2 regions of the Kribbella jejuensis genome follow, and region 2 is predicted to be linked to the other one. Evidence: riboswitches for the same ligand, from Rfam matches in the RefSeq annotation. Region 2 holds a riboswitch; the other holds the start of a gene.
The links. A riboswitch is a leader RNA that binds a small molecule or an ion and turns the genes downstream of it on or off. The one in region 2 is predicted to bind glycine.

Region 1: it holds a riboswitch for glycine, as region 2 does, so the genes downstream of both, gcvP (aminomethyl-transferring glycine dehydrogenase) here and FB475_RS12600 (L-serine ammonia-lyase) in region 2, are expected to answer to the same signal.

Annotation. Positions count from the first base shown of each region.
Region 1 covers NZ_VFMM01000004.1:72,251-75,655, reverse strand. Annotated here, with positions in the region: gene FB475_RS33170 (bifunctional nuclease family protein) at 10-504, shown strand; gene FB475_RS33165 (MerR family transcriptional regulator) at 723-1,352, shown strand; glycine riboswitch at 1,459-1,548, shown strand; gene gcvP (aminomethyl-transferring glycine dehydrogenase) at 1,622-3,405, shown strand, end outside.
Region 2 covers NZ_VFMM01000001.1:2,573,578-2,576,982, reverse strand. Annotated here, with positions in the region: gene FB475_RS12605 (alpha/beta fold hydrolase) at 1-1,012, opposite strand, end outside; glycine riboswitch at 1,200-1,304, shown strand; gene FB475_RS12600 (L-serine ammonia-lyase) at 1,386-2,759, shown strand; gene FB475_RS12595 (helix-turn-helix transcriptional regulator) at 2,814-3,405, shown strand, end outside.

The DNA.
Region 1 (3,405 bases), on a different contig from region 2:
GCTGGAGCCGTGCGCGAAGTCGACGTGGTCGGAGTCCGGGTGGAGATGCCATCGAGTCAGCCGATCGTGCTGCTCCGGGAAGTCGGCGGTGAGCGGTACCTGCCGATCTGGATCGGTGCGGCCGAGGCGAGTGCGATCGCTTTCGCCCAGCAGGGCATGGAGCCGCCCCGGCCACTGACCCACGACCTGTTCGCGGAAACCATCCGGGTGCTCGGGCACACGCTCAGCGAGGTCCGGATCGTGAACCTGACCGACGGCGTCTTCGAGGCGATCCTGGTCTTCGACGACCAGACCGAGATCTCGGCCCGGCCGTCGGACTCGATCGCGCTCGCGTTGCGAACCGGCACGCCGGTGTTCTGCGCCGAGGAGATCCTCGCCGAGGCCGGCGTGCCGATCCCGGAGAGTGAGGACCCGGGCACCGACGAGGTGCAGGAGGAAGAGGAGGTCGAGCGGTTCCGCGAGTTCCTGGACCAGGTGACTCCGGAGGACTTCGACAAGAGCTGACCGCGACAGCCCTGGATACCGCGCTGGATACGGCGCTCGATACGGGAAGCCGTACAAGAGCGGCTAGGTAACGATTCGTACGGCGGTCGCGACACGCTCCCGGCTCGGGGCGGTTGTCGTTGACCCGCCTCGGGTGGCGGCTTACCGTGAAGAAGTCGTGGGGTGCTGTCACTCCACGGACATGACTCGTACCAGTCGGTATCCAGGGAGGCTCAGGCGTGACACGCACCGGGGACACGGATCTGACGCAGTCGGCTTCCGACGCGCACGCCGAGGCTGTGGCAGAAGCCGCGGCGACTGCCGGCGTCCAGGGTCTGTTGTTCGACGACGACCTGCGGCCGATGCCGGAGGACGTCGGATTCCGGGGTCCGACGGCCTGCGCGGCCGCCGGGATCACCTACCGGCAGCTCGACTACTGGGCCCGCACCGGCCTGGTCTCACCGTCGGTGCGCCCGGCGACCGGATCGGGCACGCAACGGCTCTACGGTTTCCGTGACGTCTTGTTGCTGAAGGTGATCAAGCGGCTGCTCGACGCCGGGATCTCGCTGCAGCAGATCCGGACCGCGATCGCGCACCTGAGCAAGCGCGGCTTCGACGACCTGACCCAGATCACGCTGATGAGCGACGGCGCGTCGGTGTACATGTGCACTTCGCCGGACGAGGTCATCGACCTGCTGGCCGGCGGCCAGGGCGTGTTCGGGATCGCGCTCGGCGGCGTCTGGCGCGAGGTCGAGGGCTCGCTGTCGGAGCTGCCGACCGAGCGGGCCGACGGTCACGACGACGAGAGCTCCGACGGCCACGCGGGCGACGAACTCGCCGCCCGCCGCCGCGCCCGGATGACCGGCTGACCCCGTCAGCCTTCCGACGCCCACTCACCGCCGGTGAGTGGGCGTTGTGCTGCCGGAGGGGCGGACCGACGCGTTCGCCGATTGCTGGTAGCCTCGACACTGCCGTTCACAGCACTCGGGAGAGTCCCGTGTCATCGGGCGCCGAAGGGGCAATTCCTCCCCGGAACCTCTCAGGCCCATGGACCGAGTGTGACAGGCGACTCTGAAGCGCAGCAGTGCGTGACAGAGGGGGAGGCCACCGGCAGCGACAGTCAGCATCGGAGCCTCTAGTGAACGACACCCCCCAGCTTTCGGCGACCTTCGCCGACCGGCACATCGGTCCGCGCCCGGACGAGATCGCCCGGATGGTCCAGCTCCTCGGGTACGACGACGTCGACGCGCTCGTGGACGCCGCGGTCCCGGCCTCGATCCGCTCCGCCGAGGCGATGCGGCTGCCCGAACCGGCCTCCGAGGTGGACGCGCTGACCGAGCTGCGCCAGCTCGCCGCCCGCAACAACGTCGCGACCTCGATGATCGGCCAGGGGTACTACGGCACCTTCACGCCGTCGGTCATCGTCCGCCGCCTGGTCGAGAACCCGGCCTGGTACACCGCGTACACGCCGTACCAGCCGGAGATCTCCCAGGGCCGGCTCGAGGCCCTGCTCAACTTCCAGACCGTGGTCTCCGACCTGACCGGTCTGCCGACCGCGAACGCGTCGCTGCTCGACGAGGCCACCGCGGCCGCCGAGGCGATGACGCTGGCCCACCGCTCGAACCGCAAGAGTAAGTCCGAGCGGTTCCTCGTCGACGCCGACTGCTTCGCGCAGACGATCGCCGTTGTGCAGACCCGCGCGCAGGCGCTCGGCATCGAGGTCGTCGTCGCGGACACCACCGACGGTCTGCCCGAGGGTGACTTCTTCGGCTTCCTCGTGCAGTACCCGGGCTCCAACGGCGCCGTCCGTGACCTGAAGCCGCTGATCGAGGCGGCCCACGAGCGCGACACGCTGGTCGCCGTCGCGTCCGACCTGCTCGCGCTGACCGTGCTCGAGGCACCGGGCGAGGCCGGTGCGGACATCGTCATCGGTTCCTCGCAGCGCTTCGGCGTACCGCTGTTCTACGGTGGCCCGCACGCGGGCTTCATGTCGGTGCGCGACGGGCTCGAGCGGCAGTTGCCCGGACGCCTCGTCGGCGTATCGGTCGACGCCGACGGCGCCCCGGCGTACCGGCTCGCGCTGCAGACGCGTGAGCAGCACATCCGCCGCGAGAAGGCGACGTCGAACATCTGTACGGCGCAGGTCCTGCTCGCGGTCGTCGCCTCGATGTACGCCGTGTACCACGGGCCGGACGGCCTGCGTGCGATCGCCGAGCGGGTGCACGACTACGCCGGAAAGCTCGCAGCCTCTCTGCGCGCCGGCGGCGTCGAGGTCGTGCACGACGATTTCTTCGACACCGTGCTCGCCCGCGTCCCCGGCCGCGCCGCCGACGTCGTCGACGCCGCCCGGCAGAACGGGATCTGGCTGCGGCTCGTCGACGCGGACCACGTCGGCATCTCCTGCGACGAGAAGACCGACGTCGCCACGCTGACCCGGGTCTGCCAGTCCTTCGGCGTGCAGTACGACGACATCCTCGGCGCCGCTGCCGTCAGCGTGCCGCGGACCACGGAGTACCTCACGCACCCGGTCTTCAACACGCACCGGTCCGAGACGGCGATGCTGCGGTACCTGCGCAAGCTGTCCGACATGGACTACGCGCTGGACCGCGGCATGATCCCGCTCGGGTCCTGCACGATGAAGCTGAACGCGACCACCGAGATGGAGCCGGTCACCTGGCCGGAGTTCGCCGACCTGCACCCGTTCGCGCCGATCGAGGACGCCGCCGGGTACGTCAAGCTGATCGGTCAGCTGGAGCGCTGGCTGGCCGAGGTCACCGGCTACGCGAAGGTCTCGATCCAGCCGAACGCGGGCTCCCAGGGCGAGCTCGCCGGGCTGCTCGCGATCCGTGGGTACCACCACGGGCGCGGTGACGTGGACCGCAACATCTGCCTGATCCCGGCGTCCGCGCACGGCACCAACGC
Region 2 (3,405 bases):
CCTTGACCGGCAGGTTCCAGTCCTGGCAGAAGACCGCCATCGGGTTCTGCGCGAGTCCGGTCGGCACGGCTCTGACCGACGGGTTCTGCATCTCCTTCAGCGTCTGGGCCAGCGCGGACCACTCCGGCTCGTAGAGCATCCGGAACACCCGGAAGCTCAGCTTGAACGGATCACTCGACCGAGCCAGTAGTCCGGCCCAGACGGCATGAACGTCCTGCCCGTGCAGTGCACAGCCGGTCGCCGCATCGCACCACTTCACGAACTCGTCGAACGAGTCCTGCGCGGCAGTTGCCTGGACGTCGAGGAACGACTTCGTGGTCGGTGAGCCATGGTCGATCACACTCTCCACCACCATCGCGCGGACCCGGTTCGGGTACGTCTCGGCGTACTGCGCTCCGAGCAGCGTCCCGTACGAGCTGCCGTGGAACGAGATCGTGGACTCGCCAAGTGCCCGGCGTACCGCGTCGACGTCCCGCACCGTCTGCCAGGTGTCGATGTGGTCGTAGAGCGGACCGGTGTGCTCGCGGCAGTCCGTCGCGAGTCGGCGGTTGTAGCTGATCGTCGCGGTGAAGCCGGCCTCGCTCGTGATGATCGGCGACGGCTGCTTGGCGAGCAGCGCGGCCGAGCACTGCACGGGATTGCTGCGGGCGACTCCTCGCGGGTCGAAGCTGACGATGTCGAAGCGGTCCTGCAGTTCCGCGCTGAACCGGCTGATACCGGTCGTGATCCGGTCAACCCCGGAGTCCCCGGGCCCGCCCGGCCCGAACACAAGCACCCCGATCCGCTCGCCCTTCGCGGTACGGCGGGCGATCGCGAGGTCGAAGGTCGGACCGCCGGGGTGACGCCAGTCGACCGGCAGTCGCAGCGTCGCGCACTGCGAGCCCTTTACTACAGCGGGATCCCCGTCACAGTCTGTCCAGCGCAACCGCTGAGGGGCCGCCGACGCGGTCAGGCCGGCGGCGGTGATGCTGAACACCAAGGCGCCGGCCAGCGCGAATCTGATGAATCTCATGCGGTCGATCCTTCGGGCAATCGCTTGCTGGCGGCATCAGGGAGGAGCCCCGCCGGACCCCGAAGGCGGCTTGGGGGCCTTGTTAGGGTTGATCGTTGACGAGATCCGGTTGGCCCGTACCGGCCGGATTGACGGCGCCCGGCAGACCGCCGTACCGTCCACAGCGTCAGCTAACTCAACAGCCGCATGAACCCGTGCGGGAGAGACCCGGGCCGGCCAGCTTTCGGAACCCGGGCGCCGTAGGAGCAACTCTCCCCAAGAATCTCTCAGGCACCTTCACCGCGCGGGCGAGGCACCTCTGGAAGACATCCCCGTCTGACAGAGCGGGGAGGACACCAAACGGTCAACGGCGACCGGAAGGAACCTCCACACGATGGCGATCAGTGTCTTCGACCTGTTCAGTATCGGGATCGGCCCTTCGAGCTCCCACACCGTGGGCCCGATGCGTGCCGCCCGTACCTTCGCGCTCGGCCTCGCCGACGACGGCCTGCTGGCCGCGACGGCGACCGTCGAGGCGCAGTTGTTCGGTTCGCTCGGGGCGACCGGCCACGGGCACGGCAGCAACAAGGCGGTGCTCCTCGGCCTCGAGGGTGCCGACCCGGAGACCGTGGCCACACACTCCGTCGACGCCCGCGTCGAGACGATCCGCGAACGCGGCCGGCTGCTCCTGGCCGGCACCCACGAGATCGCGTTCGACGAGAACGCCGACCTGGTCATGCACCGGCGCAAGGCGCTTCCGTACCACCCCAACGGGATGATCTTCGTCGCCCGGGACACGAACAACGCCGTACTGCGGGAACGCACGTACTACTCGGTCGGCGGCGGCTTCGTGGTCGACGAGAACGCGGCCGCGGGCGACCGGATCGTGCTGGACACCACCCCGCTGAAGTACCCGTTCACCACCGGCGCCGAGCTGCTCGACCGGTGCCGCGAGTCGCAGCTGTCGGTCAGCGAGGTGATGCTCGCCAACGAGCTGGCCTGGCGGACCGAGGACGAGGTCCGCGCCGGGCTGCTGCACATCTGGCAGGTGATGCAGGACTGCGTCCGCGAGGGCTGCGAGACCGAAGGCATCCTGCCCGGCGGCCTGAAGGTCCCGCGCCGCGCGCACGCGCTGCACAAGAAGCTCAGCCAGGATCCGTGGTCGGTCGACCCGCTCAAGGTGATGGACTGGGTGAACCTGTTCGCGCTCGCGGTCAACGAGCAGAACGCGTCCGGCGGCCGGATCGTCACCGCGCCGACGAACGGTGCCGCCGGCATCATTCCGGCGGTGCTGCACTACTACCGGCGGTTCGTGCCCGGTGCGACCGAGGACGGCGCGGTCCGGTTCCTGCTCACCGCCGGCGCGATCGGCGTGCTGTACAAGGAGAACGCGTCGATCTCCGGCGCCGAGGTCGGCTGCCAGGGCGAGGTCGGTTCCGCCTGTTCGATGGCGGCCGCCGGTCTGTGCGAGGTGCTCGGCGGTACGCCGCAACAGGTCGAGAACGCGGCGGAGATCGCGATGGAGCACAACCTCGGCCTGACCTGCGATCCGGTCGGCGGCCTGGTGCAGATCCCGTGCATCGAGCGGAACGCGATGGCGTCGGTGAAGGCGATCAACGCGGCCCGGATGGCGATGCACGGCGACGGTGTGCACGTGGTCACGCTCGACAAGGTGATCAAGACCATGCGCGAGACCGGTGCCGACATGAAGGTCAAGTACAAGGAGACTTCCCGCGGCGGCCTCGCCGTCAACGTCATCGAGTGCTGAAGTGGTAACGGCAGTACCAGGCTGTCTGCGGCCGCGCGGGCGATACTGGTCGGCATGAGTGAGCTCGGGAGGACGCTGCACGCCTGGCGGGACCGGGTGACGCCGTCGGAGGTCGGGCTGCCGGCCGGTGGCAAGCGGCGGGCGCCGGGGCTGCGGCGCGAGGAGCTGGCGCTGCTCGCCGGGTTGTCGGTCGACTACATCGTGCGGCTCGAACAGGGGCGGTCGGACTCGCCGTCGGGCCAGGTGCTGACCGCGCTGGCCCGGGCGCTCCGGCTGTCCGATGCCGAGCGCAACCATCTGTTCGCGCTGGCCGGCGAGGTGGAGCCGTCGCCCGGGCGGATCTCGTCGTACATCCCGCCCGGGGTGCAGCGGATCGTGGACCAGTTGGACGGCGCACCGCTGTGCGTGTGCGACGCGGCCTGGACGATCATCAGCTGGAACCCGTTGTTCGCCGCGCTGGCCGGCGACCCGTCGCCGTGGCAGGGGCGGCAGCGCAACATCGTCTACCGGCAGTTCGTCGGGGCGGGGGACCGGATCGTGCAGACGCCGGAGCAGCAGCGTGATTTCCGGATCGCGATGGTCACCGACCTGCGCGCCTCGCTCGCCCGGTACCCGAACGACCCGGAACTGCGCGCGATGATCGACG